Regions from separate parts of the Bradyrhizobium brasilense genome, predicted to be linked through region 2. Evidence: riboswitches for the same ligand, from Rfam matches in the RefSeq annotation. Region 2 holds a riboswitch; each other region holds the start of a gene.

Region 1 (9,545 bases), 4.5 Mb from region 2:
GCTTCATGCAATCTCGTGAAGCAGGTTTCGATCGCAGCCAGCGCCGCCGGGTTCTCGCGCGCCATGAAGCCGCGAACCTCGTCATTGCCGAGCGTCGCATCGTAGTAGAGATCGAACAGATGCGGCGGCACCGCGCCGGCAAGATGGGCGAACGCCGCCATGTGCTCCAACGTCGCTGTGATTTCGGCGGCACCACGGAAGCCATGGCGCATCATGCCCGCGATCCAGGCAGGGTTGGCCGCGCGCACTCGCACCACCCGTGAGATTTCCTCGGTCAACGCCCGGGCATACGGCTGATCCGGCCGCGTCGCATCGAGGTGATAGAGCGATGGGGCTTTCGTGCCAAGGCGCCTCGCCGCCGCCGCGATGCCCGCCTCGTGCGCGGCGTAGTCGGCCGCCAGCAGCAGATCGGTCTCCGGCAGATCCTGGGTGTGAACAAAACTGTCCGCAGCCGCGAGCCGCGCCTCGATGCCGGCGCGATCGGGCCGCATCTCGCCGTCGGATGCGAGAGCCCACGACGATGCCGACAGCCATGCTTCGCCGGCCGCCTCGCGCGCCTCCGGTGTGAAGACGTCGGGGACCGACGAAATACCAACACCATAATGTCCGGGGCGAGGACCGAACACGCGCGCGATGCGCTGCCGATAGGGATTCTCGTCCGCCTCGTCGCTGCGTTCGGACAACGCCTCCGCCGCGGCTTCGAACAACTGGGCCAGCCCTGAGAAGACGTCGCGGAACAGCCCCGACACCCGCAGCGTAACGTCGATGCGGGGACGGCCGAGCTCCGCCGGCGCGATGATGTCGTAGCCCGACACCCGCCCCGATCCATGATCCCAGCGCGGCGCGATGCCCGCGAGGTGCAGGGCCATCGCAAAGTCCTCGCCGGCGGTGCGCATCGTCGAGGAGCCCCAGAGATCGACCACGAGTCCCTTCGGCCAGTCGCCGTGATCCTGCAAGTGACGGCGCAGCAGCTCCTCGGCGAGTTTCACGCCCTGCGCATGCGCCGACGGCGTCGGCACCGCGCGCGGATCGACGGCAAACAGGTTGCGTCCGGTCGGCAGCACGTCGCGGCGCCCGCGATAGGGCGAGCCCGACGGCCCCGGCGCCACGCGCCGACCCGCGAGCGCATCGCGCAGCGCCGCCCTCTCCGCCTCGCCGCAGGCGCCCTGCCCGAACACATGCAGGCCGTCGCCGAACTGGCTTTCCTTGAGGTCGCAGACGAAACGATCGATCTGCGGAACGGCCTCGGCCGCCGAGACCGACGCCGCGAGACCGAGATCGTCCTCCAGCCCGGCGATGCGCGCTTCGTCGCGGATCGCAGCGATCAGGCGCTGCCGCCGCGCCGGATCGAGACCATCGGCGGTCGAATACTCATCGAGCAAGCGCTCAAGATTGCGCAAGCCTTTGGGGACCGCGGCCTGTGCCAGTGGCGGCGGCAGATGACCGATCGTCACGGCACCGATCCGGCGCTTGGCCTGCGCCGCCTCGCCGGGATCGTTGACGATGAAGGGATAGACAACAGGCAGATCGCCGATCAGCGCCTCCGGCCAGCATGCGGATGACAGCGCAACCGACTTGCCGGGCAGCCATTCCAGCGTGCCATGCGCGCCGATGTGCACGACGGCGTCGATGGCCTGCCGCCTGAGCCACAGATAAAACGCGACATAGGCGTGGCGCGGCGTGCGCGCCAGATCGTGATAGTCGGCGTCGCGCTGCCCTACCTCACCGCGCTCCGGCTGAACGGCAATGACCGATTTGCCGCAGCAGATCGCCGCGAAATGAAATGCGCCGTCACGGCAATCGGGATCATCTTCCGGCGCGCCCCATGCGCGGCTGAGATCGTCCTGCAGCAGCTCGGGAAGGCCGGAAAGCGCCGCGCGATAGTCGGCGACGTTCCACGTCAGGGTCCTGCGCAAAAGAATGTCGCCCAGCGACGCCACCGGCTCAAGGTCAAATCCGGCGGCCGCGAGATCAGCCAGCATCGCCCCGACCGAGGCAAGCGCATCGAGGCCGACGGCATGCGCGACTTGATGTGGACGGCCGGGATAGTTCGATAGCACCAGCGCAAGCCGCTTCTCCTGTGTCGGCTTGCTGGCAAGCCGATGCCAGGCGGCCACGCGTGCGGCAATTGCAGCGACGCGCTCGGCATCCGGTCGATGTGCAAGATGCGCGAACTGCAGCTCGGGATCGCGCTCACCAGGCGACTTGAAGCTGACGACGCCCGCGAACAGGCGGCCGTCGACCTCCGGCAGCACCACATGCATCGCGAGATCGCCGGGCGACAGACCGCGCAGCGATCCGGCCCAATCCTCGCGCTGCGCCGTCGACAAAGCGACCTGGAACACCGGGCATGATGCGGCGTCGAACGGCGTCGCGCCGTCGTCACCGGCCGCGGAAAACGCGGTCGCATTGACGATGGCCGCTGGAGCGCATTGCGCGAACTGAGCGCGCAGCCAGTCGGCCACGCCCGCCGCCTTCAGCGAGGTGACGAACACGCCGTGGGCATCAAAGCCCCTCTCACGCAATGCATCGATCAATGCATCGACCGGCTCGGTGTCGCCGGCCGCGAGATAAGAACGATAAAACGTCACCAGCACGCGCGGCCGGCCGTCCGGTGCCGGCAACGCCGCGACGGCACCGCGCCGGGGATCGTAGACGCCGATCTCGGGAAGATCGATCTCGCCGACCACCGGCCCGGCATAGAGTCCGGACGCCAGCGCCAGTTGCGCGATCACGGCCTGCGCGGCAACCGGGCCGCCCTTGTCGCACAGCACCTTCAGACGGCGCAGCGTCGAGACCGGCAAGGTCGAGAACTCATCCAGCCGCAGATCGTCGCGGCCATCGGCCGGCAGCACGACCAGGGCGATGCCGCGCTCCTTCGCCAGCCGATGCACCGCGGCCAGCCCGTACGACCAATAGGGCTCGCCGCCGATCAGCCGAACCAGAATGCCACGCGCGTGCGACAGCGTCCGCTCGATATAGGTATCGACCGACAGCGGATGGCGCAGCTCCGCGAGATTGGCGAGCCGCAGTGACGGCAACGCGGCGCGGCCGCGCCGCCAGCCGGCCGCGAAGGCAGCAAGATCGCTGTCGGAAAACGACAACACCACGAGATCGGCCGGATCCTGGCCGAGGTCCCTTGGCGTCGCGGTCTCCTCAAGGCCGCGGCTCTCGCGGAAGACGACGTGCATCAGACACCAAGCCGTGCCCTGATCGCGGCTTCATCGATGTCGGCATGTTCGCCGATCACGACGAGCTTCGACTGCCGCGCCCGGGCGCCCCAGGGCATGTCGAACTGATGCCTGACCCGCTCCCCGACCGATTGCACCAATAGCCGCATCGGCTTGCCTTCGACCGCGATGAAGCCCTTGGCGCGCAGCACGTTCTGCTCGCGCGCCAGCCCCTTGATCGAGGCGACCAGCGCGTCGACATCCGAAACTTCCGGAAGATCGATCACAACCGAATTGAAATCGTCGTGCTCATGTTCCTCCTCGCCATCGTGATGCGACGGCCGCGCCGCGAGATCGTTTTCCGCCGCCGCCCCGAGCCCGAGGATCACGCGCGCGTCGATCGTGCCGTCGACGACCGGCAACATCGGCACCTCGCGCGGCATCTCGGCCGCGATCACCGCTTTCGCTGCCTTGATCCCCTCCGCCCCGGCGAGATCCGCCTTGGTCAGCAGCACGATATCGGCACAGGCGATCTGGTCCTCGAACACTTCCGACAGCGGCGTCTCGTGGTCGAGATTGTCGTCCGCTGCACGCTGCGCATCCACCGCGGCCGGATCAGGCGCAAAACGGCCGGCGGCGACGGCCTCGGCGTCGGCGAGCGCGATCACGCCGTCGACCGTGATCCGCGAACGGATCTCCGGCCAGTCGAACGCTTTCAGCAGCGGCTTCGGCAGGGCGAGCCCCGAGGTCTCGATCACGATGTGATCGGGCTTCACGTTCCGCGCCAGCAACTGCTCCATCGCCGGGATGAAATCGTCGGCGACGGTGCAGCAGATGCAGCCATTGGCGAGCTCGACGATGTTCTCGGCCGGACAATTGGCGTCGGCGCACGACTTCAGGATGTCTCCGTCGACGCCTTCGCTGCCGAACTCGTTGACCAGCACCGCGAGCTTCTTGCCGTTGGCATTGCGGATCAGATGCTGGATCAGCGTCGTCTTGCCGGAGCCGAGGAAGCCGGTCACGACCGTGACCGGAATTTTGGCGAGCGTGGTCATTCTGCGGCCTCCGGCACGACGGGAAGAGGTGGAATGCGGGCGAGCGATTGCTTGCGGAAGATTTCCGGACGGCTGCGCCACGGCACGATGCCGTCGGGCGCCGCCGCATAGGCGGAGGCACCGGCAATCACATCCGCGGCATTATCAGCGGACAGTCGGCCGTAGACATAGGACCAGCGCCCCGGCGCGCTGAGCGCGACCGAGCAACCCTGGCTGCAGGCCGACAGGCATGCGACGGGAACCAGATTGACGTCATCGGGCACGCCGGCCTCGACAAGCGCGGCATGCAGGCGTGCACCGGGCGCGAGCTCACCTTCCGCCGGCGTCTGGCCGGCGCGGCAGGTGATGCAGACATGAAGTGTAACGCTCATCGCCCTTCCTGGATTGACAGCGGGAAGCGATGAGGCACACGAACCGATTTTGGACAGGTTCGTTCCCCGTCGCGGAACACCCCGTCCGCCGGTTTCACAACATGCTGCGTTGGCAGGTCTCCCGGCTTGCGGAGCAGGTTTTACCCTTCAATGCCCACCTTCCCAACCCCGCATGGAATCAGTGGCTTGGGCATCTCTCCGGTCACGGTCGCGGGGGCGGCTGCGCTTCGGGCCCGATTTAGCGGAGCCCTATCGCATTCCCTCTTCGCCTGTCGTAGGACAGGAACCAACGCGGGACCACCATTCGTCCAAGCCTCGCACTTGTCAAGCCGAAGGAATGTGATGACTTCTGATGGAAAGGACGCTGAAGACGGCGCCGTCGGCACCGATCTTTCGCTGGATACGCGCCACGCGGACAAGATGGCGAAAAAGAAGGCCGCCCGCGACCGCATCATGGCGACCAAGAGCGGTGAAAAGGGCCTGATCATCGTCCATACCGGCGCCGGCAAAGGAAAATCGTCCTCCGCGTTCGGCATGATCGTGCGCTGTGTGGCGCACGGCTTTCCCTGCGCCGTGGTGCAGTTCATCAAGGGCGCCTGGGATACCGGCGAGCGCCGCCTGCTCACCGGGCATTTCGGCGATCTCTGTCAATTCCACGCTATGGGCGAAGGCTTTACCTGGGAGACGCAGGATCGCGCCCGCGACATCGCGGCGGCGCAAGCCGGCTGGGAGAAGGCCAAGCAGCTGATCGCAGACCCGAGCCTGCGCATGGTCGTGCTCGACGAGATCAACATCGCGCTACGCTACGAGTACCTCGCGATCGCCGACGTCGTCGAGTTCCTGACCACGTCGAAGCCGCCGATGACCCATGTCGTGCTCACCGGACGCAACGCCAAGGAGGAGCTGATCGAGATTGCCGATCTCGTCACCGAGATGACGCTGGTGAAGCACCCGTTCCGTTCCGGCATCAAGGCCCAGCCGGGCGTCGAGTTCTGACAGACATCACCATGGCGCGCGCATTGATGATCCAGGGTGCGGGTTCGGACGTGGGCAAGTCGCTCATCGTCGCCGGCCTTGCGCGTGCCGCGCGACGGCGCGGGCTGCGCGTGCTGCCGTTCAAGCCGCAGAACATGTCCAACAACGCCGCCGTCACCGTCGACGGCGGCGAGATCGGCCGCGCGCAGGCTCTGCAGGCGCTCGCCGCCGGCGTCGAGCCGCACACCGACATGAATCCAGTGCTTCTGAAGCCCGAAACCGATGTCGGCGCCCAGATCATCGTGCACGGCAAACGGATCGCCACCGCACGGGCGCGCGAATATGCCGGCATGAAGCCGTCGCTGATGGCCGCGGTGCTGGAGAGTTTTGCGCGCCTGAAGCAGCGCGCCGACCTCGTTCTGGTCGAGGGCGCCGGCAGCCCCGCCGAGGTTAACTTACGCAAGTCCGATATCGCCAATATGGGTTTTGCGCGCAAAGCCGACGTGCCGGTGGTGCTGGTCGGCGACATCGACCGCGGCGGCGTGATCGCGCAGCTCGTCGGCATCAAGACGGTGATCGCCCCTGATGATGCGGCGATGATCCAGGGCTTTGTCATCAACAAATTCCGCGGCGATCCGACATTGTTCGATGACGGTTACCGCCTGATCGAAGAGCGCACCGCCTGGCGCGGCTTTGGCGTGCTGCCCTGGTTCGTCCGCGCCGGCGAACTTCCGGCCGAAGATGCGCTCGGGCTCGGTGAGGCGCGCAAACCGGGCCAGTGCAAGATCGCGTTCCTTGCGCTGTCGCGGATCGCCAATTTCGACGACCTCGATCCGCTGAAGCTCGAGCCCGGCGTCGATCTCGCGATGGTCCGTCCGGGCGAAGCCATCCCGGGCGATGCGAAGCTCGTCATCCTGCCCGGCTCGAAATCGACCCGCGGCGATCTCGCCTTCCTGCGCGCGCAAGGCTGGGACATCGATCTCCTCGCGCATCATCGCCGCGGCGGCCATGTCCTTGGCCTGTGCGGCGGATACCAGATGCTTGGACACAGCGTCGCCGACCCCGATGGGATCGAGGGTCCCGCCGGCGAAACGCGCGGCCTCGGTCTGCTCGATGTCACGACCACCATGACCGAACAGAAGACGCTGACGCGCGTCAGCGCAGTGCATGCCGCGACCAGCCAGCCGATCAGCGCCTATGAAATCCATATCGGGCGCACCGACGGGCCGGATCGCGCGCGGCCCTTTGCATCACTCGACGGTACGGCTGAGGGCGCTGTCTCCGCAGATGGGCGCGTTCACGGCAGCTATCTGCACGGCCTGTTCGCCTCGGACGATTTCCGCAAGGCGTTCCTTGCACAACTCGACATCGCGGCGGCTGATCAGCCCTACGGCGCCAGGGTCGAGAGCGCACTCGACGCACTTGCCGGGCACATCGAGGCCCATCTTGATGTCGAAGGCCTGCTCGCACTGGCGCGTTAGAGCGAGATGATTCCTGGTCGAACAGCGACGGCGCTGTACCCCCTCTCCCCGCACGCGGGGCGAGGTGACGCTGAGATCGTCGCTAGACCGAAGACAACACGGCGGAAAGGCGCGACCACTCGGGCTCACTGCCCGGCAAGCCGAGGCGCAGCCATCCCGGTTTCTGCTGGAAGACCCGCGACCAGATCTGCGCACGGGCAAGTTTCTCCTGCGCAGCCAATGCATCGCCCGTCTGGTAGAGCCGGAACAGCAACGTGCCACCGAGCAGCGTCCAACCCTGCGATCGCGCTATTGCGTCGAGCCTGACGCAGTCGTCCGCGAGCCGCGCGGCCGTGGCCTTGGCCCAGTCGTGATCGAGCAACGCGCGCCGCCCGATCGCGATTGCTGCTCCCGAAACCGGCCATGGGCCCGCCATCGCGGCAAGCGCGGCAATGTCCGCCTCGCTGCCGATCGCGAAACCGAGGCGCAAGCCGGCAAGTCCGTAAAACTTGCCGAAGGAGCGCAGGATCAGGAGCCCGGCGCGTCCTGCTTCCGGCGCAAGGGACAGGTCAGGAACGGCGTCCGCAAAACTCTCGTCGATGACGAGCCGGCCAACGCGCGGCAGCAGTGCCAGCAACTCGCGCCGATCATGGCGTCGTCCATCCGGATTGTTCGGATTGACGACGACGGCGATGTCCGCTCCCGCAAGCGCCGCGAGATCGGACACCTCGGCGACGTCCCAGCCCGCGGCCGACAACACCGCGGCATACTCGTTATAGGTCGGCGCCAGAATCCGCGCCCGCCCCTTGAGCGCCAGATGCGGCAGCAACTGAATCGCGGCCTGCGCACCGCCCATCGCCACGATCGGCGCCTTGGTGACATAGGCCTGCCGCGCAGCGTCGTGCAGCGATTCAAGATCGGATCGCGACGGCAAGGCGCTCCATTGCCGCGGCTCGACATCGACCAAGGGATACGGCACCCGATTGATCCCGGTCGACAGGTCGATCCAGTCGTCCGCGGCGCCGCCGAAGCGCTGCTGGGCGACATCAAGGTTCCCGCCGTGCTCACGCATGCGCCGCACCTTCACGCCAGCGCCAGGACTAGCAGCGCCCCGGCCAACAGAATCATGGCGTAACGATAGAGTCTCAGCCCGGTGAGGACGTCAGCTGCAGCCGGATCGCGCGCCCCCTCGTTCAGCCAGGGCTCATCGGCGATGTGCCCGTGATAGATGCGAGGACCGCTCAGCCGCACGCCGAGCGCGCCGGCCATCGCAGCTTCCGGCCAGCCGGCATTCGGCGAGCGATGCCGGCGCGCATCGCGCAACATGCATGACCACGCCTGCGAACGGTTCGGCGCGAGCAGCACGAACAGAACACCCGTCAACCGCGCCGGAACGAGATTGGCGAGATCGTCGATCCGGGCGGCCGCCCAGCCAAAGGCTTCGTGCCGCTCGGTGCGATGACCGATCATCGAGTCCAGCGTGTTGATCGCCTTGTAGCCAAGGATCCCCGGCAGGCCGAACAGCGCGCCCCAGAACACCGGCGCCACGATGCCGTCGGATGCATTCTCGGCGAGGCTCTCGATGGTGGCGCGCGCGATTCCGGAATCGTCGAGCGTTGCCGGATCACGCCCGACAATCTGCGCGACCGCCGAACGCGCGGCTGTGATGTCGCCGGATGCCAAGGGACTTGCCACCGCGGCGACATGGTCATGCAGCGAGCGCACGGCAACCAGCGGCCATGCCAGGACGCCGACAAGGACAACGCGCACCCATCCGGATGCGAGCACGGACTGAACGGCCCAACCCAGCGCAATCACCAGCGCGATCACGAGGATCGCAGCTGCAACACCAGCGCCGCGACGAAACGCCGGCGGGTCGGAGGCGCGGTTCCAGGCGCTGTCGACAAGATTGATCAGCCGGCCGAGCCAGGTCACGGGATGGCCGATGCGGCCAAACAGCCACGCCGGCCAGCCGATCAGGGCATCCACCGCCATCGCCACCGCCATCGCTCCCGCAAAACCCACGATAATCCTCTCCTCGCCGCGGTCCCCCTGATGCGCAAGACATCGGTCGAGCGCAAGCCCTCCGTGACGGATTTCGGCTTTGTCTTTCTCCGCGATTGGTGGTTAGAGCGTTTGTGAACGACGTGCGTACCGGTCGCACAGGAGATGATATGGCCGTCATTCTGATCACGGGGGGAGCCCGGTCCGGCAAAAGCCGGCGCGCCGAATTTCGTGCGCGCAGCTTTCCGGGACAGCCGGTCTATATCGCGACCGCCGAGGCGCTCGACGCGGAAATGGATGACCGGATCGCCAAACATCGCGCGCGGCGCGGCAGCGACTGGCTCGAGCGCGAGGTGCCGCTCGATCTGGTTGAAGCGCTGTGCGGGACCGATGGCGCTGGTGCAAGGCTGGTCGATTGCCTGACGCTCTGGCTATCCAATCTGCTGCATGCCGGGCGCGACTGGTCGCAGGAAGTGACGCGGCTGGCGGATGCGCTGTCGCGCCAGCACG
Region 2 (9,545 bases):
CGAGGGCATCCGCAAATGCGCGCTGATCCCGGCCGAGATCCTGTCGGCGAGCACGCCGGCGATGCGGGCCAAGGGCCGGCTGCAGGTCGGCGCCGACGCCGATGTCGTGGTGTTCGACTACGAGACGCTGAGCGATCGCGCGACCTTCTCCGCGATGAATCGTACGGCGGAGGGCGTGCGGCATCTTGTGGTCAGCGGCCAGCCGCTGATCAGCGATGGTGTGCTCGATGTCGCGGCGCGTCCCGGCCGGCCGGTGCGCCGGCCCGTCACCGGAGGCTGAGGTGCCGGTCCCGATCCTGCTGGTCGCGGGCTTCCTCGGGGCGGGCAAGACCACGGTCGTCAACCATCTGCTGGCGCATGCGCAAGGGCGGCGCATCGCCGCCGTGGTCAACGATTTCGGCGCGATCAATATCGACGCGGAGCTGATCGCGGGCGCCGGCGACGGCGTGGTCAGCCTGAGCAATGGCTGCATCTGCTGCACGCTGGAGGGCGACCTGCTGCGCACGCTCGCCACGCTGCTGCGGCGTGATCCGCGTCCCGAATTCATCGTGATCGAGACCAGCGGGATCGCCGATCCCGCCGACATCGTGCGCAACCTGATGGATCCCGTGATCTGGAAGGAGGCGCCGCTGGAGACGGTGCTGTGCGTGGTCGACGCGACGCAGCCTGCGGCGAAGCTGAACGATGCGCTGCTGCGCTCGCAGCTCCGGGCGGCGGACGTGGTGGCACTGAGCAAGGTCGATCTGACTGACGCCGCCACCTGCGCCGCGATCCGCGACGCCGTGCGCGCGGCGCGTCCGGCGGCCGTGGTGGTTGATGCCTCGCATGGCGAGGTGCCGGCCGCGCTGCTGTTCCCGGCGGACCTCGATCATGTGTCGGCGCCGCGCGAGACCGCGCCGCGACGGCCGGCGTCCGATCGCTTCGAGACGCTGAGCTGGACCTCGGAGCAGCGTGTGCGGCTGCCGCGCCTGCAGCAGGCGATCGGCAGACTGGCGCCGAAGCTGGCGCGGGCGAAGGGATTGTTCGAGACGGTGGAGCAGCCCGGGCGGCTGACCGTGTTTCAACTCGCCGGCGGCCGCGCGACCTTGGCTGCGGGCGGCCTGCCGTCGCCCGGCGTGCCGCGCACGCGCATCGTGTTCATCGCCGAGATGGGTGCGCTGTCGCGCGCGGAGATTGATGAGGTGATGCAGGGATGCGTCGAGGCTCAGTGACGCGAACCTACGTTTCCCGTCATCCTGAGGAGCCGCGAAGCGGCGTCTCGAAGGATGAATCGGCCACCAGCCGGGCCGTGCATCCTTCGAGACGCGCGTGCCGCGCTCCTCAGGATGACGGGTTGTCTTTCGGCGTCAGCGCTCGACGTCGCTGTGTCATCGCCGCAGCATCACCCGCAAAGCATGTGTGCGACAATCGCATCGAATTGACAGCCTTGCCGGCACCACCTATCGTTTTTGCCGACGGTTCCCTTCGGGGATCAAAAGGGAATGCGGTGCGAGGGTAACCCCAATGCCGCAGCTGTCCCCGCAACTGTAAACGGCGAGCCTTTCGTCAATTTGCCACTGGGCCATCAGGCCCGGGAAGGCGTCGACAGGCGATGACCCGTGAGCCAGGAGACCTGCCGTCAGTCGTGGTCACACGCGAGCACATCGGGCGGGGGCGTCCTGGTGGGATCGGAGCACTGCCTTTTCGGCAATGCGCCATCCGCGTTCGCGGTGACGTGCCACGTTACCGCGAGTCCTTTTCATGTCTCCGTCCTCTCCCGTTGCGCGCAAATGGCGCCTCGGTCTTCTCTGCTCCCTGTCATCGCTGCTGTTGCCGGCCGAAGGCTCGGCACAAACACCGCCACCAACCAGGCTCGATCCGATCGAGGTCGCGCCTTCCGCTGCGGCAAAGCCGAAGCCCGCGGCGCGCAGCCGTGACATGGCCGCTGCGGCGCGGCCGAGGCCCGCGACGATCGCAACAGCCGGCAACACGCCGCGCGTCGCAGCGTCGGGCGTACCGGGATCGGCATCGCCGACGCTCAATGCCACCACGCCGGGCGGCACCGGCAGTCGTCTCAACCTGACGCCGCTGCAGACGCCGGCCAGCGTCGAGATCATCACGGCGCAGACCATCGCCGAACGCGGCCAGCACAACGTGCTCGATGCCGTCACCCAGGACGCGGCCGGCTTCATCGCAACGCCGGCACCCGGCAATGGCGGCCTGTCGTTCAGCACCCGCGGCTTTGCCGGCAGCAACTCGGTGATGATGCTGTATGACGGCACGCGCTTCTATATCGGCTCGGGCACGCTGACGTTCCCCTACGACACCTGGTCGACGCAGCGCATCGAAGTGCTGCGCGGCCCGGCCTCGGTGCTGTACGGCGAAGGCGCGATCGGCGGCGTCATCAACGTGATCCCGAAGAAACCGCTCAGTACGCCCTACAACGAGGCCGAAGTTTCGCTCGACAGCAACATGACGCGGCGGCTCTCGGTGGACAGCACCGGGCCGATCAATCCCAATGTGTCGTACCGCGTCAACGCTACCGGCAACATGTCGGACGGATGGGTCGATCGCGACAAGACCTCGAACGCGGTGGTCTCCGCTGCGGTGCGGGTGCAGGCATCGGACAATCTCGCCTTCACGCTGTCGGAGGACTACGGCGACCGCAGTCCGTCGCGCTATTTCGGCACGCCGCTGATCAACGGCTCGATCCAGGACGCGCTGCGCTTCAAGAACTACAACGCATTGGACAGCGCGATCCGCTACCAGGACAGCTGGACCCAGTTCAAGACCGAATGGGACGTCGCCGACGGCATCAAGGTCAGCAACACGCTGTATTATCTGACCAGCGAGCGGCACTGGCGCGACATCGAAAACTACACCTGGAATCCGAAGACCCGGCTGATCGATCGCTCAAGCTACATCGAGATCTTCCACGACCAGAAGCAATTCGGCAACCGGATGGATGCGACCTTCAGCGGTCACGTGTTCGGACTTGCGAACCAGGTCGTCGCCGGGTTCGACGTCAACCGGATCGACTTCACCCACACCAACAACTCGCCCTATGGCGGCGCGTCGTCGGTCAATCCTTACGTGTTCGATCCGGGATCGTTCTTCGCCACGACGACGGCGACCACGCCGGGCTTCAACGCGATCGTCAATCAATACGCGCTGTTCGCCGAGGACCGTCTCTTGTTGACCGATCAGTTGTCGCTCGTCACCGGTGTCAGGTACGATCGTCCCGAGGTCGATCGCACCGACTACAAGGCGCCGGCAAACAGTTTCGAGACGACGCTATCAGGCACCAGCTGGCGAGCTGGCCTCGTCTACGAGCCGATCAAGAACCTCGCGTTCTATGGCCAGTACGCGGTCGGCGTCGATCCGGTCAGCAACCTGATCTCACTGTCGACCACGCAGAAGACGTTCCAGCTTGCGACCGGCAAGCAGACCGAGATCGGGGTCAAGCAGTCGTTCTGGGGCGGCCGCGGCGAGTGGACGCTGGCTGCCTACGAGATCGTCAAGACCGGGCTCACGATTCCCGATCCCGCCAACCCCACCGGCGGCCTGGCATTGCAGATCGGCCAGCAATCATCCCGCGGGGTCGAAGGATCGATCGGGCTCGCGCTGAGCGACGGCTGGCGCGTCGACGCCAATCTTGCACTGCTGCGCGCCAGATACGACAACAACAGCCAGGTGGTCGGCGGCAAGATCGTCAGCTTCAACGGCAATGTCCCGGTCAACGTGCCGCAGCAGGTCTCGAATGTCTGGCTGACCTGGGATTTCGCGCCCAACTGGTCGGTCTATGGCGGCGTGCAGATCGTCGGTGCGATGTACTCCGATCTTGCCAACACCCAGCTGCGGCCGGGCTACAACGTGGTCAATGGCGGCGTCAGGTGGAAGCCGGACGACCGTACCACGGTCGCGTTCCGCCTCTACAATCTGTTCGACAAGGCTTACGCGGTGACCTCGAACGGCACCGGGCAGTGGCTGCTAGGTATGCCGCGTACCGCCGAATTGTCCGTCAACGTGAAGTTCTGACCATGCGCAACGCTCTGATCCGGCGCGGGCGGCGATGGCTCTATATCGTCCATCGCTGGATCGGCATTGCGACGTGTCTCCTGTTCGCAACGTGGTTCATCTCCGGCCTTGTCATGATGTACGTGGCCTTTCCGCGCCTTACCGACAGCGAGCGCCTCGCCGCGCTTCCTGTCATTCCCTGGAGCAAGGTGCAGCTCGCACCCGATCGCGCGATGGCGATCGCGGGTGTCGAGCGTTATCCGCGTGACCTGCGGCTTTCGATGATGGACGACACGCCCGTCTATCGGGTGACCGGCTGGAAGGAAGGGGCGATCACGATTTCGGCGATCGACGGCAGCGTGATTGACCGGATCACGCCGGACCAGGCGCTGGCCATTGCCGCTCATCATCCGCATGCCTTGCAGCCTCGCTTGATCGAAACGATCACGCGCGACCAATGGTCGGTCACGTCGCGCTTCGATCCGTTGCAGCCGCTCTATCTGATCGGTCTCGGCGACGCCGATGGCACCGAACTCTATGTTTCCTCGCGCACCGGCGAGATCGCGCTCGACACCACGCGTTGCGAGCGCATCTGGAATTGGCTCGGCTCGATCCCGCACTGGATCTATCCGACCGTGTTGCGCAAGGACGGCCCGCTGTGGCGGGATGTGGTGCTGTGGATCTCGGGTGTCTGTCTTGTCGTCGCGATCACCGGCTTCTGGATCGGCGTCCTCCGCCTGCGGCTGATGCGCCGCTACGCTGATGGCGCCGTCTCGCCTTATCGCGGCTGGATGGCCTGGCATCACATCGCCGGCCTGATCGGCGGCATCTTCGTTCTCACCTGGACGTTCAGCGGCTGGCTGTCGCTCAACCCCGGCGGCGCGTTTTCCGGGCGCGGCGTCACCCGTGAGATTGCGATCGGCTATAGCGGCCATGACACGGCCGACATCGTCGCCGGCTTCCAGTCGTCGCCATCGATGCCGGCGGTGGAGGCCCGCTTCGTCTGGATCGGCGGACACCGGTTGATGTTGCTCGACGATGGTAGTGGCCGGCGCAGCCTCGCCGATCCCGCGACCGGCGCGCCTGTAGCGATCTCGCGTGACGAGATCATCGCGGCGGCCCGGCGCGCCATGCCGGGAGCGACGATGATATCGGCGCGACAGCTGGATCAACCTGATGCCTATTGGTACACGCTGCACCAGGCGCGCGAGCTTCCCGTATTGCGGATCGGCTTCGACGATCCCGCCCACACCTGGCTGCACATCTCCCCCGTCACCGGCGAGATCCTCGATCGCAGCGACGACAGCCGCCGGTCCTACCGCTGGCTGTTCAACGCGCTGCACAGCCTCGACTTCCCGCTGCTGCTGCGCATCTCGCCGGCGCGCGACGTCGTGGTGTGGCTGCTGTCAGCGGCTGGTACGATTATCTCGATCAGCGGGATCGTGATCGGGTGGCGCCGGTTGCGGCGGCGGAAGGTACGAGGCAGGCGCGTGTCGGCGAGCCTCGTGCGCACACCCCCGTAAGGCGCGATTACTTGGCGGTCAGGTGCACGTCCGGCGCCGGCCGATTGGGGGCCCATTCCAGTGCAAACCGCTGACCGGCAATGATCTCATAGGTCGAGAGCTTGGATGCGACCGCATCGCGGAACCGGAGATAGGCATCGCGCTGCCGCCCGTTCGAGCGGGCCGCGGCCAGATTGAGCCATTTGTACGCCAGCACGAAATCCGTCGGAACGCCGTGACCCTTGTCGTACATCAGGCCGAGCTGGGCCTGCGCGAACGGGTCGCCCTGAACGGCGCCGCGATAGTAGCAGTCGGCGGCGGCTGCGTAGGCCTGCGGCACGCCGAAGCCGTGCTCGTATAGGAAGCCGAGCATGCCGAGGGCGCGCGCATTGCCGTGCTCGGCGGCCGGCGCGAGCTCCCGAGCCGCCCGGACATAGTCGCCGCGATGGAAGGCGGCCGATCCGCGCGCGACGCTGTCGGCGCTCGCGACAGAGGCGGTCATCGCCCAAAGCACGACCGCAAGCGAAGCCGAGAGGCCCGTCCGTTGTGCGAGAACGCGGCGCATCCTGCTGCCCGGCTCAGTGATAGCTGGTGGTGATCGGCGCATTGGTCGATGTCGTGGCGATGCTGCCGCGCAATTTCGATCGAAGCTCCTCGGCCACGGTCTGGGCGTCGGAGCCGTTGCGGATGATCTGCGGGCGGATGAAGATGATCAGCTCGGTACGCTGGGTGCCGTTGCTCTGATGTCCGAAGGCGTCACCGAGGCCCGGAATCTGATCGAGCACCGGAAGCGCATTGCGGGCGCCGCTCTGCTGTTCGCTGATCAGGCCGGCCAGCAGCACGGTCTGACCGTTGGCCACCGAGATCTGGCTCTTGACCCGTCGCTCCGAAACGGTCGGCGTCAGGTTGACCGTGCTGCCGCTGCTTTGGGGAACATTGCTGATCTCCTGCTCGACATCGAGCCGCACGGTGCCGTTCACGCTGACGCGTGGCGAGACCTTCAGGATGATGCCGGTGTTGCGATAGTCGATGGTGTTGACCACCGTGTTGCTCGTGGTCAGCACCGTCGCGCTGCCGGTCGAGACCGGGACGACGTCGCCGACCTGCAGCGTCGCGACCTGGTTGTTGATCACCACCAGCGAGGGATTGGAGAGCACCTTGACGCTGGTGACGGCATGCAGCGCATCCAGGATCAGGCTCGGCTGCGTTGCATTTCCGATCAGGAAGTTGAAGCCCGGGAAGCTCTGGTTGATGAAGGCATTGGTGAGCGATCCCGCGACCGAGACCGCGCCGGTGGTCGCGTCCGTGGTGGTCGCGGGCGCGGAAGTGGCCTGGGTGCCGAGGATCGAGCCGGTGTTCGGCTTCAGGCCGAGGTTCTGGCTGGTGAGATAGGTCTGCACGCCATAGGACAAGGTGTTGTTGAGCGTGACCTCGGCGATCGTCGCGTCGATCGCGACCTGGAGCTGCGGCTCGTCGATCTGCAGCAGGGTCGACTCGATGATGCGGTAGTTGGCCTGGTCGGCATAGATCAGGAGATTGTTGTTCACGACATCGGGCGTGATGCGGACATCCTGCATGACGGGCTGCCCGTTGCCGCCGCCGGCACCGCGTCCGGCATCCAGCGCGGCATTGTTGCCCTGGCCCGGATTGTTGGGATTGTTCGCTTGCCCGCCGGCGCCAAATCCCTGGCCAAGGCCCTGGCCTGTTGCGCCTGTCCCCGACGTGCCGCGGGATGCGAAGCCGCTCATGCCTGAATTCGCGCCGTTGTTGTTGTTGAGCGATAGACGGTCGGCGACGCTTGAGGTCGACGAGGTGCCGGAGCCGGGCGCAAGCTGGCTGTCGGCACTGTCGAGCAGGTTGCCGGACGATCCGCCGAGGAACATGTCGGTCAGGACCCGCGCAATCTGGCGCGCATCGCCGTATTTGACGCGGTAGACATGGACCGAGGTGCGCGCCGTGTCGTTGCGGTCGAGGCGCTTGATCCAGGTCGCGGCCGTGTGCAGCATGTCGGGCTTCTTGGTCACGACCAGGATCGCGTTCAGGCGCGCGATCGGCATGAACTTGATGACATTCTGGCTGAGGCCGTTCTCGCCGGAATCGACGATCTTCTCCAGCTCGGCAATGACAGGCGCGGGCGAGCCGCTCGAGATCGGGAAGATGCCGACGGATTGGCCGCGCATCCAGTCGACGTCGAAGCTGAGCACGGTATCGACCGCGGTGCGGCGCTCGGCGCCGGTGCCCTGGATCAGCAGCAGGTTGCGCGTCGTGTCGGCGCGGATCGCGCCGGCCCTGGTGGCGAAGCTGTCGGTCAGCTTCATGAGGGTCTGCGCCGACACATATTGCAGGGGGACCACCGAGATGCCGAATCCGGGTTCGGGATTGGCCGCTGCGGCATCGACGCGGCCGCCGCCGACGGCGTCGCCGAGCGGCGTCAGGCGATAGCCTGCCGTATCCTTGAGCAGCACAACGCCGCTCAGGCGGAGTGCGTTTTCAAGCACGAACACCATGTCGGACTTCGGCACCGGGCGGACCGAGACCAGGCTGACCGTGCCCTGCACCCGCGGGTCGATGGTGTAGCCGACATGCAGGATGTCGCCGAGCACCACCTTGGCGACGGTCGCCACCGGCGTGCTCTCGAAATTCAGATCGAAGCCATTGCCGTTCGACGCCGGTTGCGGCCGCGCATCGGCAACCGCCGTCACTTCGCTTCCGTCATACATTGCCGCGCGGACGCTGCCGCTCTGGCTGCCGCCCGTCGCCGCCAGTGCGTTCACCGGTTGCGGCTGGCGCTGTGCCAGATCCAGCGAGCGCACCTTGTCGGTGACGTCGAGTTGAGATGCGTCCACGCTCTCGCCGACCGTCGCGGAATTGCAGGACGCCAACAGCCCCAATGACGTCAAGGCAAAAATGGCTGCGAGGCCGCCACGGATCGTCGGGCAGCGGCCCACTGTGCCTACGCGTTGCATGAAGGCCCTTCGCTTTGACTAACTGAAATTTCGATTGCTTGCGACGATCGGTCCTACCCCGGAGGGACTCTTAGCGATCGAACATGACAGAAATAAATTGGTTACATGATTGTCGTTCGCGACCTGCCCATCGCATCGCACCTAAACTGTGCAGCCGGCGCGCTGCTTGTGTCCGCGATGCCACCCTCAAAGTTTCTTGAGCGGGACGAAGGATGTGACTTCGCACAGCTGTCACACTTCGGATCGATAACCGCACAATTGCCGGGAGCCGAGCGCGACGGCACGCAGCGGCACTTGGCACGAACTGATCCGGGATAGTGTGGCGGGATATCGAGAATGGCCAACGACCTGTCCGTTCGGTTCGTGGATTATCTGCGTCAGAACAATCACCTGGCGCCGAGCGATGGACCGGCTGAGCGGACCGGGCAGGGCGCCGATGTCAGGCAATTGAAGCTGTGGGAGGTCACCAGCCTCTCCCCGACCGAATTCGCCGACGAAGCCGCGCGCTTCTTTGCGCTCGGCCGCCTGACGCTCCAGGAGATGACCTCGGCCGAGCCGCTGGTCGGGTCGTTCTCGCCGCGCTTCCTGCGCGAGACCATGGTCTATCCGTGCCGCGCGGTCGACGGGACCACGGTGCTCGCCGTCGTCGACCCGACCGATCAGGCGACGCTGCGCGCGGCACAGATCGTGCTTGGCGCCGGCATCCATGTGAAGGTGGCTTCGTCGGAAGACGTCGCCATCGCGCTGAACAACTCTTCCAGCACTGAAGAGGCCGAGGCCGCCGATAGCGCGGCGGCGCTGCCCCGCGAAGACGACATCGAGAGCCTGCGCGATCTCGCCAGCGGCGCGCCGGTGGTGCGCGCGGTCAACGATCTGATCGAGAAGGCGGTCGAGCTTCGCGCCAGCGACATCCATATCGAGCCGTTCTCCGGCGGGCTGATGGTGCGCTTGCGGATCGATGGCCTGCTCCGGCCGGTCGCCGCGCTGTCGGGCGTGCTGCCCCAGGCGGTGGTCTCGCGCATCAAGATCATCGCCAACCTCAATATCGCCGAGCGCCGCCTGCCGCAGGACGGCGCGGCGC
Region 3 (9,545 bases), 470 kb from region 2:
CGGGCCGCGCGGCCGAACACCGAGAAGGTGTCGGTCAGGCGATGCTCGACGCCGACATGCAGCGCGTATTGCGTCTCGTTGCTGTCGAGCGGCGCCGCCTGCGCATCGAACGCAAAGGGCGCATTCGGGTCGTAACGATCGCGCGCCGAGATGCTGGTATTCTGGACGCGCGCGCCGTAGGAGATGTCGGTCGTTGGCAACAGGCCCAGCGTATGTTGCCAATAGCCGGCCACGCTCTGCTGCTCGATATTGTAGATGTGGAACGGGTCGACGCCCTGATAAGCGCCGCGCGCCTCGCGGAATGTCGAATCGTAATAGTCGATGCCGGCCAGGATCGTCGACGGCATGCCCAGCATCACATTCTTGACGCTGAGCCGCGGCGTCAGCGACCAGGTCTGCAGCGCGGCATCGTTGTACGTCGAGGCGAAGCTGATGGTCGGCACCGTGCCGAAGAAGCCGCTCTGCGTCTCGCGCTGCCGCCAGCCGCCGTCGACGATGAGGTCGACGCCGTTCATCAGCGTCCTGGTGAAGCCGGCGGTGACGCTGGCGGTCTGCTGGTTGGCATAGTCGAACGGCGTCGCGGCGCCCCGGCGATCGGTGAGCAGTTCGTTGACGCCGATCGACGGATCGACCAGCCGTCCGCCAGGCAGGCCGAGCTTCTGGTCGCTGCCGGTGACGGTCAAGAAGGCGGTGAGATCAGGCGTCGTGTAGTTGATGTTGCCGACGGCGTTGCGCTGGTCGAGCGCATTGTTGACGCGGTAGCCGTCGGACTTGATGCCGTTGCCGTAGAACGAGGTGGACCACGGGCCGGAATTGAGTGCGGCGGAGACCGCGGCCATGCGGGTGTTGAACGAGCCAACTCCGGCCTCGGCCCGCATCGTCGTCGGCGGGCCGCCGACGCCGGTCTTGGTGATGATGTTGACGACGCCGCCCACCGCGTTGTCGCCGTAGAGCACCGCGCCGCTGTTGCCGCGCGTGATCTCGATGCGCTCGATCGAATCGAGCGGAATCGTGGTGAGGTCGAAGCCGGCCTTGTCGACGTCGTTGAGGCGGCGGCCGTTGAGCAGGAACAGGGTATTGTCGGTCGCGAACGCGCCGAAGCCGCGCAGGTCGACCGACGTCTTGGCGCCGTTCGGTCCGCCATAGGGCGTTTGCAGCTGCACGCCCGGCACCTGCGCGAGGATCTCGGGCAACGACTGCACCGGCGAATGGGCGATGTCATCGGCGGTGATCACGGCCGAGGAGGTGCCGACAATGCCGGCGAACTGGCGGCCGCCGGTGCCGCCCGTTCCGGTGGCCACACCGGTCCCTGTCGTGCCCGATCCGGCTCCGCTGCCTGTATTGTTGCCTTGCGAGGTGCCCGGCGCCGGGCGTCGCGGCGCCGGCGCTTCGCGAGCGGCCGGCCTGGCGCGCGTGACGTTCTGGTCGCCCGGCTTGGTGACTTCGATCGCCGGCAGCTGATCGGGAGCGGGTGCCTGCTGCGCCCGCGCTGCGGAGACAAGGAATGCCGGCGCGATCATCGTCGCCGGCGCGATCATCGTCGACGCGAGCAGAAGCGCGCGGCGCCGCCGATGGAAAGGGAAGGAGAACATAAGCAAGGCCTCGGCAACGTCAGTGGCACGTCACCGCGAACCAGTCTCACCATCGTGCTCACAGCATCAGGTGAAGCTCATGCCTGTACTCCCCGACCGGCAGCATCGCGTGTGACCACGGCTGACGGCAGGTCTCCTGGCTCGCGGGTCGTTACCCTTCGTCGCCTTCCCAGGACCGAGATTCCCAGTGGCCTGTGACGAAGGATTCACCGCATACAGTTGCGGGGGCAGCCGCGGCGTTGGGGAAGTTTCCCCGTACCGCATTCCCTTTTCATCTCATGAAAGAACCGTCATGTTCATCTAGGGTTCGGCCGGGCAGCAAAGTCAATCCGGCGGAAGTCGGGCAATGGCCGTGCGGCCACGGTTTTTGTCGAGTGTCGCTTGTCTGCCACGACGATCGCTGTAAGAGCATGGATCCGATGAGCGTGCAGGATTTTGCCTTGGCGGCCGAGGTCGCGGCGCGGCGCCGGTGGGGCGCCACCGCGGCGCTGCTCGCGCTCGTGGTCCTGCTGTGCGTGCTCTCGCTCGGCATCGGGCCGGTGCGGCTGTCGCCGCTCGCGGTCATCGAGGCGCTGTTCGGCGGCAGCAGCGATGTGGCGCAGGTGATCGTGCGCGAGATCCGCCTGCCGCGCACCATTCTGGCATTCGCGATCGGCGGTATTCTCGGGCTGTCCGGTGCGGCGCTGCAAGGGCTGCTGCGCAATCCGCTGGCCTCGCCGTCGCTGTTCGGCGCGCCGCAATCGGCCGCGTTCGGCGCGGTGCTGGTGATCGCGCTGGGCCTCGCCGATGTGCGCTCCTACGCGCTGCCGGTGGTGGCGATCATCGCCGCCTTCGGCTCGGTGTTCGCGCTGCTTGCGATCGCCGGCCGCAATGCCGGGCTGTTGATCCTGATCCTCGCGGGGCTCGCGATCTCGAGCTTTGCGGGGGCGGCGACCGCGCTGGTGATGAATCTCTCGAGCAATCCGTTCGTGGTGTTGGAGATCGCGTTCTGGCTGCTCGGCTCGCTGGAGGACCGCAGCTTCCAGCACGTGGCGCTGGCGCTGCCCTTCATCGTCGCAGGCGCCGCCATCCTGCTCAGCCAGGCGAGCGACTTTCGCGCGCTGACGCTCGGCGAGGAGGCGGCGCAGAGCCTTGGCGTCGACGTCGGGCGGTTGCGGCTTTTCGTGATCACGGGCGTGGCGCTCGGTGTCGGCGGCGCGGTTGCCGTGACAGGCACGATCGGTTTCATCGGCCTCGTCGCGCCTCATCTGATGCGTCCCGTGATCGGTCACGATCCGGCGCGGCTCTTGGTGCCGAGCGCGCTCACGGGTTCAGCGCTGTTGCTCGCCGCCGACATCGCGGTGCGCATCATTCCTTCAACCTCGGACATCAAGGTCGGCGTGCTGACCTCGATCATCGGCGTGCCGTTCTTCCTCTATCTGATCATGCGCGAGCGCCGCGCGCTCGGCGGAGGCGTGGCATGACGTTGCTCTCCGCCGCCGCGCTCAATGCCTCGCTCGGCAGCCGCAAGGTGCTGCACGATGTCTCGCTGTCGCTGCCGTCGGGCCATCTGGTCGCGCTGGTCGGCCCGAACGGCGCCGGCAAGACCACGCTGCTGCGTGCACTGGCCGGGCTGATTCCATCGGGCGGCGAGATCCGGATCGGCGGCGATCCGCTGGCGTCGCTGCCGCTGCGCGAGCGTGCGAAACGCTTTGCCTATCTGCCGCAGGGGCACATGGTGCACTGGCCGCTGCCGGCGCGCGACATCGTCGCGCTCGGCCGCTACCCGCACGGCGCGACCGATCCGGCACGGCTGTCGCAGACGGATATGGAGGCGGTGCTGCGGGCGATGCAGGCGGTCGACGTCACTGAATTCAGCGATCGCCGCGTCACCGAACTCTCCGGCGGCGAGCGCAGCCGCGTCGCGCTGGCCCGGGTGCTCGCGGTGGAGGCGCCGGTGATCCTCGCCGACGAGCCGACCGCCTCGCTCGATCCACGCCACCAGATCGACGTGATGCAGAAGCTGCGCAACGTCGCCGACACCGGCGTGCTGGTGATCGTGGTGACGCATGACCTGGGACTCGCCGCGCGCTTTGCCGATCATGTGCTGGTGCTCGCGGAGGGGCGGCTGGCAGCGCAAGGCGCGCCTGTCGAGGCACTGTCGCAGAGCGTCCTCGCCAGCGTGTTCCGGGTCAGCGCCTATCGCGCCGAATTTCAGCGCGAAGCCGTCATCGTGCCGTGGGCGGACGTCTGATGTGGTCACGGCCTCACCACAAGCTCAGTTCACCTCTCCCGCTTACGGGGGAGGTCGCTGCGCTCGACGAGCGCAGCGGGTGGGGGCTCTCTCCACGATATGGCTCGCGGCGAAACCCCCACCCCAACCCTCCCCCGCAAGCGGGAGAGGGGGCGCACCTTCAGCGTGGCAGCCATCTCGCTTCGCTTCATCTTGGTGCGGTGGTCGCGATACTGCTGTGGCTTATTTCCGCCGGCGCCGCGTTCGCCGCCGGACCGCGCATCGTCTCGATGAATGTCTGCAGTGACCAGCTCGTGCTGTCGCTGGCCGATCCGGACCAGATTATCGGCCTCAGCCGCTTCTCGCGAGATGACTGGCAATCCTGGGCCGCGGAGAAGGCGCGAAACTTTCCGCGCCTGTCCGGCGAGGCCGAGGACGTGCTGCTGCTCAAGCCCGACCTCGTCGTGGTCAGCCTGTTCGACAAGCGCGCGACCCGTGATCTGTTGAAGGCCCACGGGCTGCACGTCGTCGAATTCACGGTGCCGCGCACGCTGGACGAGGTGAAGAACCAGATCCGCGCGATGGGCGATGTGGTGCAGCATCCCGATCGCGCAGAGGCCGAGATCGCGCGCCTCGATGCGGCCACCGCCCGGGCGCGCGCGGCGGCGAGCGCGCATCACTACCGCGTGTTGCCGCTGGAGCGGCGTGGCTTTGTGCCCGGCGACGGCAGCCTGGTCAGCTCGCTGCTGGCGGCAACCGGTCTCTCCAACGCCGCCGGCGAACTCGGCGTCGGCGCAGGCGGGTTTGCTTCGCTGGAGGCGATTGTAAAACTGCGGCCGGATTTCATCCTGGTGTCGGAAGCCGGCGACCGCGCCGAGGATGACGGTCGCGCCTTCCTGCTGCATCCCGCGCTGGAGCGCTTCTATCCGCAAAGTAAGCGCATCGTGCTGCCGGAGCGGCTCACGGTGTGCGGCGGCGTGATGCTGGCGGATGCGCTGGATCGCCTGACGGAAGAGTTGCAGCGAGTGACGCAGTGACCTTCCAAACCCGTCATCCTGAGGAGCGGCGAAGCCGCGTCTCGAAGGATGCACGGCCCGGATACTTCCAGGAGTTCGCGGAAGGAGTGTGGCCGTCGCCCTTCGAGGCTCGCTTCGCTCGCACCTCAGGGTGACGGTGAGATATTTGCGAGCGGGCTAAAGGGTTATGAGACTATCCCATCACCACCGGCCCGCCGGCCTTCTTCCACGCATCGATGCCGCCATCGATATGCGCGGTGTTGGCCAGGCCCGCCTTCTTCGCGGCGGCCACCGCCATTGCCGAGCGCTCGCCGAAGGCGCAGAAGAACACGACGCGGCGGCCGGTTGCGGCCGCGACCTCGCGCAGCATGCCGCCGGGCTGCAGGGTGGCGCAAATCCCCGGATAGGGCGCGTGCAGCGCGCCCGCGAGCGTGCCGTGCTTGGCCCGCTCGGCGCTCTCGCGCAAATCGACCAGAAGGATATCGGGCCGGCCGAGGCTCGCGATGGCGTCGCGCGCGCTGAGGGAGAGGCCCTCCTTGGCGAGTTCATCCTGGTGCAGGCCGACATGCATGTTGGCGGGCACCACGACGTCCATCAGCTTCGGGTTCGGCAAATTGAGGTTGTTCATCAGCTCGACATAGTCGTCGATCGATTTGACCTGCAGCCGCGGATTGTAGCGCTTCTCCTCGCCGATGGTGGAGACGGTATCGCCCTTGTAGTCATGCGCGGGGAACACCATGGTCTCCTCGGGCAGCTTCAGCAGGCGGTTGAAGATCGAATCGTACTGCGCCCGCGCGCTGCCGTTCTGGAAATCGGTGCGGCCGGTGCCGCGGATCAGCAGCGTGTCGCCGGTGAAGACGCGGTCGCCCATCAGATAGCTGTAGGAATCGTCGGTGTGGCCGGGCGTGTACAGCGCCTCGAGGCAGAGGCCCTCGATCGTCACCTTGTCGCCGTCGGAGACGCGCATCGACACAACGTCGGCCTTGCTCTGCTCGCCCATGATGGTGATGCACTGGGTGCGGTCGCGCAGCTCGCCGAGGCCGGTGACGTGATCGGCGTGCAGGTGCGTATCGACGGCCTTGACCAGCCTGAGGTCGAGTTCCTGCAGCAGCTTGCAGTAGCGATCGGCCTTCTCCAGCACCGGATCGAGGATCAGTGCCTCGCCGCCGGCGCGGCTCGCGAGCAGATAGCTGTAGGTTCCGGATACGCTGTCGAAGAGCTGGCGAAAGATCATGACGGCTTACCTATTCTCCGGGCCGAGTCACATGGAGGATATTATTCCATAGATAGGGTCAGTTCAAAGCAAATCCATCCCCGCCCCAGCCGGATCTCGTCACCCTGAGGAGCGCGCTCTTGCGCGCGTCTCGAAGGGTGGACGGCCCGGGTCTTTCCGCGAATGGGACAAGGCATCTGGGCCGCGCATCCTTCGAGGCTCGCTCCGCTCGCGCCTCAGGATGACGGGATATGCATCGCGGTCGTGGAAGAGACGAAGTTACGGCCGCACGTAACTCCAGCCCTGCTCCCGCGGGCGCGCGTTCGCGCGACCCGTTGGCTCGCAATGACGACGGGGCCGTTACGGTCGGACCAGCGTGTATCCGTTCTCGGTGAGCAGCAAAATCTGCGCGACGCCGACCTGCACGGGGGTGGCGGCGGCGATGTAGTCCGGCCGCTTGCCGCTGTCGCGTTCGATCGTGTCGACAGTGTTGAGGCAGATGTCGACCCGCGCGCCCTGCGCGACTACGCTCTCGACCAGCTTGCGGTTCGGGTTGTCGGGCTTGAGCAGGTCGATGCCCGGGCCGAAGGCGACGATCTCGACCGCGACCTTGTCGGGATCGTAGTGCCTCATCAGATTGTTAGCGACGCTGATCACGAGGCCCTGCTTCCTCGGATCGTTGTCGGAGAGCTGCAGCACGACCTTGTGCTCGGCGAACGGCTTGTCCTGCAACGGCGCCAGCTGGGCGTGCACGAGCGGCGTCGCCAGCGCGAGCGCAGCAAGGCCGAATGCCGCGATCAGCGCGCGGCGCGTCATCCGTGCCTCGCGATGCCCGGGTTGTCCTCGACGCCTTTCAGCGTCACGCCGGGTTCGTCGCGGTTCGGCGGCCGGCCGGAGCGCAGATGCCTGGCGACGACATCCCAAATCGGCGCGCCGCTCTGCTGGTTGACCGAGGCCCAGCCTGCGACCTTGTAGTGCTTGCCGGCTTCGAGATGCTTGCCGTTGCCCAGCTTCAGCTCGGAAATGCGCTTGCCGACGGTCTCGGCCGGCGTGCAGGTGTAGGCGAGGCCACCGACGCGGACCATGTCGCCGCCCTGCTGATAATAGGGATCGATGTTGAACAGATTGTCGCAGACGTCTTCCAGCACATCCTTGATCTGGCTGCCCGTCATCTTGGCGACGTAGGTCTCCGGATAGGTGATCGCGGTTTCCGACAGCACGTCTTCCATGGTCAGCGGCTGGCCGGCGAGCGTGGTGATGCCCCAGCGGAAGCCCGGCGACAGCGCGATCTCGGCGTCGAGCTCGTTCAGCAGCGCATCGCAGATCAACTGGTCGACGGTGCCGGAGAAATTGCCGCGGCGGTAGAGCAGCCGGTCGGCCGAGGCCAGCTTGGTGTTCCATTCGTCGACATGCGGATCGCGCATCTTGTCGATCAGCGTCTGCATCGCAGGATCGGGCTTCAGCAATTCGGCGAACACCGGCAGCAGCCGGTAGCGGACGTTGGCGACCTTGCCCTTGGCAAGATCGAGATCGAGCACGCCGATGAATTTGCCGTTGGAGCCGGCATTGGTCACCAGCGTGACGCCGCCGGCATTGGTTACCGTGATCGGGATCGGGATCGCGTCGTGGGTGTGGCCGCCGAGAATGACGTCGATGCCCGTGACGCGGCTGGCGAGCTTGAGGTCGACGTCCATGCCGTTATGCGACAGCAGGATCACCGCCTCGACCTTGTCGTTGTCGCGATGGCCGTCGACAAGCTTCTGCAGCTCCTCGTCGCGGATGCCGAACTTCCAGTCCGGCGTGAAGCGCTTCGGATGGGCGATCGGCACGTAGGGGAAGGCCTGGCCGATGATAGCGACGCGATGGCCGCCGATCTCCTTGATGAAGGACGGCTTGAACACCCGCCCCGACGCCGGGTCGAACGCCTTGGCGTCGTTGAACGCGGCTTCCTCGGTCAGGAACACGTTCTGCGCCAGGAACTCGCCCTTGAAGCGCGAAAGGTTGTCGCGCAGCACCTGCTCGCCATAGGTGAATTCCCAGTGCCCGGTCATCGCCTCGATGCCGAGCAGATTGGCGGCTTCCACCATGTCCGCGCCGTTCATGGCGTTGGCGAGCGCCGAGCCCTGCCAGAGGTCGCCGCCGTCGAGCAGGATCGAACGCTTTTCGCCGACATCGGCGCGCAGCTTGTCGACCAGCGTCTTCAGGTGGGCGAAGCCGCCGAGCCGGCCGAAGCGGCCGGCGGCCTTCTCGAATTCGACGCAGGTGAAGGCATAGGCGTCGGCGCTGTCGGGCCGGATGCCGAAGCGGTCGAGGAAGGCCTTGCCGACGAGGTGCGGCGGCTGGCCGGCCATCGCGCCGACGCCGAGATTGACGCCGGGCTCGCGGAAGAACACCGGCTTCAGCTGCGCATGCGTGTCGGTCATGTGCAGGATGCGGGCGTTGCCGAACCGCTCGAGGTCGTAGACGCTGGCGGTGTCGGCGCTGCGCGCAAGGCGCGGCAGGCCGGCCGTCAGCGTTGCGGCGGCCGCAGCTTTCAGGAATTCCCGGCGGCGGATGATCATCATTCTCTCCGCGCGGCCCCTGGCCTGCGCGCTTTTAACGAACTTCCATGTCCTTCCAGCGTTCCTTTTCGCTGGTGGCCTGGAAGATCGAGGCCTTTGCCAGTGCCTCGGCTTCCTTGGCCTTGGCGACTGCGGTATCGAAATCACCAGCCTCACCGGCCTTTTTTGCGGCAGATAGTGTCGAGGCGGTGGTGGTCCACTGGTTGCGCAGGCTGCCTGCTTCCTTGTTGGCGGCTTCGGCGGCGGCGTAGGCGGCCTTGTAGTCGGCCTCGGAGGCGGCGAGGGCGCCGGTCGCGGTTGCGATCAGCAGGGCTGATGCTGCGAGGACAGCTTTGATGGCCACGCTCATGGCCGTGCTCCCGGACCCGAAATCGGCAGCCCGTTGCTGACATAGGACAAATAGTATTCGAGGTTGCGGTACTCGTCGTCCTGCGGATTGAGCGGCACGCCGCGGATCTGGCTGTTGCAGGTGGTGAAGCGGCGGCTGGTCGTCCCCATTCCGCTCCATTCCGAGCGGTAGATCGGCATCGCGTTCAGGATGCCGAGCGCCGGCGCCAGCACCTCGGCGCGGATCCGCTCGCCCGGGCTCTGGATGTGGCAGGTGGCGCAGGAGAAATTGAGCTGGCCGCGGCGGGTGTAGAAATATTCCTTGCCCTTCTGATAGGCCTCGAGCGCGCGCGGATCGTTCGGGATCTTGATGTCCATCGGCTTGCCGCGCGAGGTGAAGGCCATGTAGGCGGTGAGCGCCGCCATGTCGTCCTTCACATAGGAGAACGGCGCCTCGCCATTGGCCTCGCGGCAGCGGTTGAGTGCGAGCTCGAGCGTGACGACCTTGCCTTCCTTCTCGTCGAAATAGGGATAGTTCTGGCGGATACCGATGCCCTTGTTCGGGAAGCAGTCGGCGTAGGTCTTGCCGTTCTTGAACGGCGTTGCGAACATCTCCTTGCCGGC

Evidence for each region. Region 2 has a riboswitch for cobalamin ahead of QA635_RS05515 (TonB-dependent receptor). Riboswitches for the same ligand answer to the same signal wherever they lie in the genome.
Region 1: it holds a riboswitch for cobalamin, as region 2 does, so the genes downstream of both, QA635_RS27070 (DUF1636 family protein) here and QA635_RS05515 (TonB-dependent receptor) in region 2, are expected to answer to the same signal.
Region 3: it holds a riboswitch for cobalamin, as region 2 does, so the genes downstream of both, QA635_RS03325 (TonB-dependent receptor) here and QA635_RS05515 (TonB-dependent receptor) in region 2, are expected to answer to the same signal.

Annotation. Positions count from the first base shown of each region.
Region 1 covers NZ_CP121669.1:5,736,430-5,745,974, forward strand. The annotation lists gene cobN (cobaltochelatase subunit CobN) at 1-3,191, opposite strand, end outside; gene cobW (cobalamin biosynthesis protein CobW) at 3,191-4,225, opposite strand; gene QA635_RS27070 (DUF1636 family protein) at 4,222-4,596, opposite strand; cobalamin riboswitch at 4,691-4,902, opposite strand; gene cobO (cob(I)yrinic acid a,c-diamide adenosyltransferase) at 4,939-5,592, shown strand; gene QA635_RS27080 (cobyric acid synthase) at 5,604-7,052, shown strand; gene cobD (threonine-phosphate decarboxylase CobD) at 7,135-8,103, opposite strand; gene cbiB (adenosylcobinamide-phosphate synthase CbiB) at 8,115-9,056, opposite strand; gene cobU (bifunctional adenosylcobinamide kinase/adenosylcobinamide-phosphate guanylyltransferase) at 9,206-9,545, shown strand, end outside.
Region 2 covers NZ_CP121669.1:1,219,131-1,228,675, forward strand. The annotation lists gene QA635_RS05505 (amidohydrolase family protein) at 1-280, shown strand, start outside; gene QA635_RS05510 (CobW family GTP-binding protein) at 282-1,211, shown strand; cobalamin riboswitch at 1,439-1,634, shown strand; gene QA635_RS05515 (TonB-dependent receptor) at 1,741-4,017, shown strand; gene QA635_RS05520 (PepSY domain-containing protein) at 4,020-5,519, shown strand; gene QA635_RS05525 (tetratricopeptide repeat protein) at 5,527-6,000, opposite strand; gene gspD (type II secretion system secretin GspD) at 6,077-8,464, opposite strand; gene QA635_RS05535 (GspE/PulE family protein) at 8,801-9,545, shown strand, end outside.
Region 3 covers NZ_CP121669.1:746,728-756,272, forward strand. The annotation lists gene QA635_RS03325 (TonB-dependent receptor) at 1-1,592, opposite strand, end outside; cobalamin riboswitch at 1,702-1,899, opposite strand; gene QA635_RS03330 (FecCD family ABC transporter permease) at 2,012-3,055, shown strand; gene QA635_RS03335 (ABC transporter ATP-binding protein) at 3,052-3,825, shown strand; gene QA635_RS03340 (ABC transporter substrate-binding protein) at 4,026-4,841, shown strand; gene QA635_RS03345 (MBL fold metallo-hydrolase) at 5,014-6,054, opposite strand; gene QA635_RS03350 (DsrE family protein) at 6,394-6,849, opposite strand; gene soxB (thiosulfohydrolase SoxB) at 6,846-8,594, opposite strand; gene QA635_RS03360 (hypothetical protein) at 8,629-8,943, opposite strand; gene soxA (sulfur oxidation c-type cytochrome SoxA) at 8,940-9,545, opposite strand, start outside.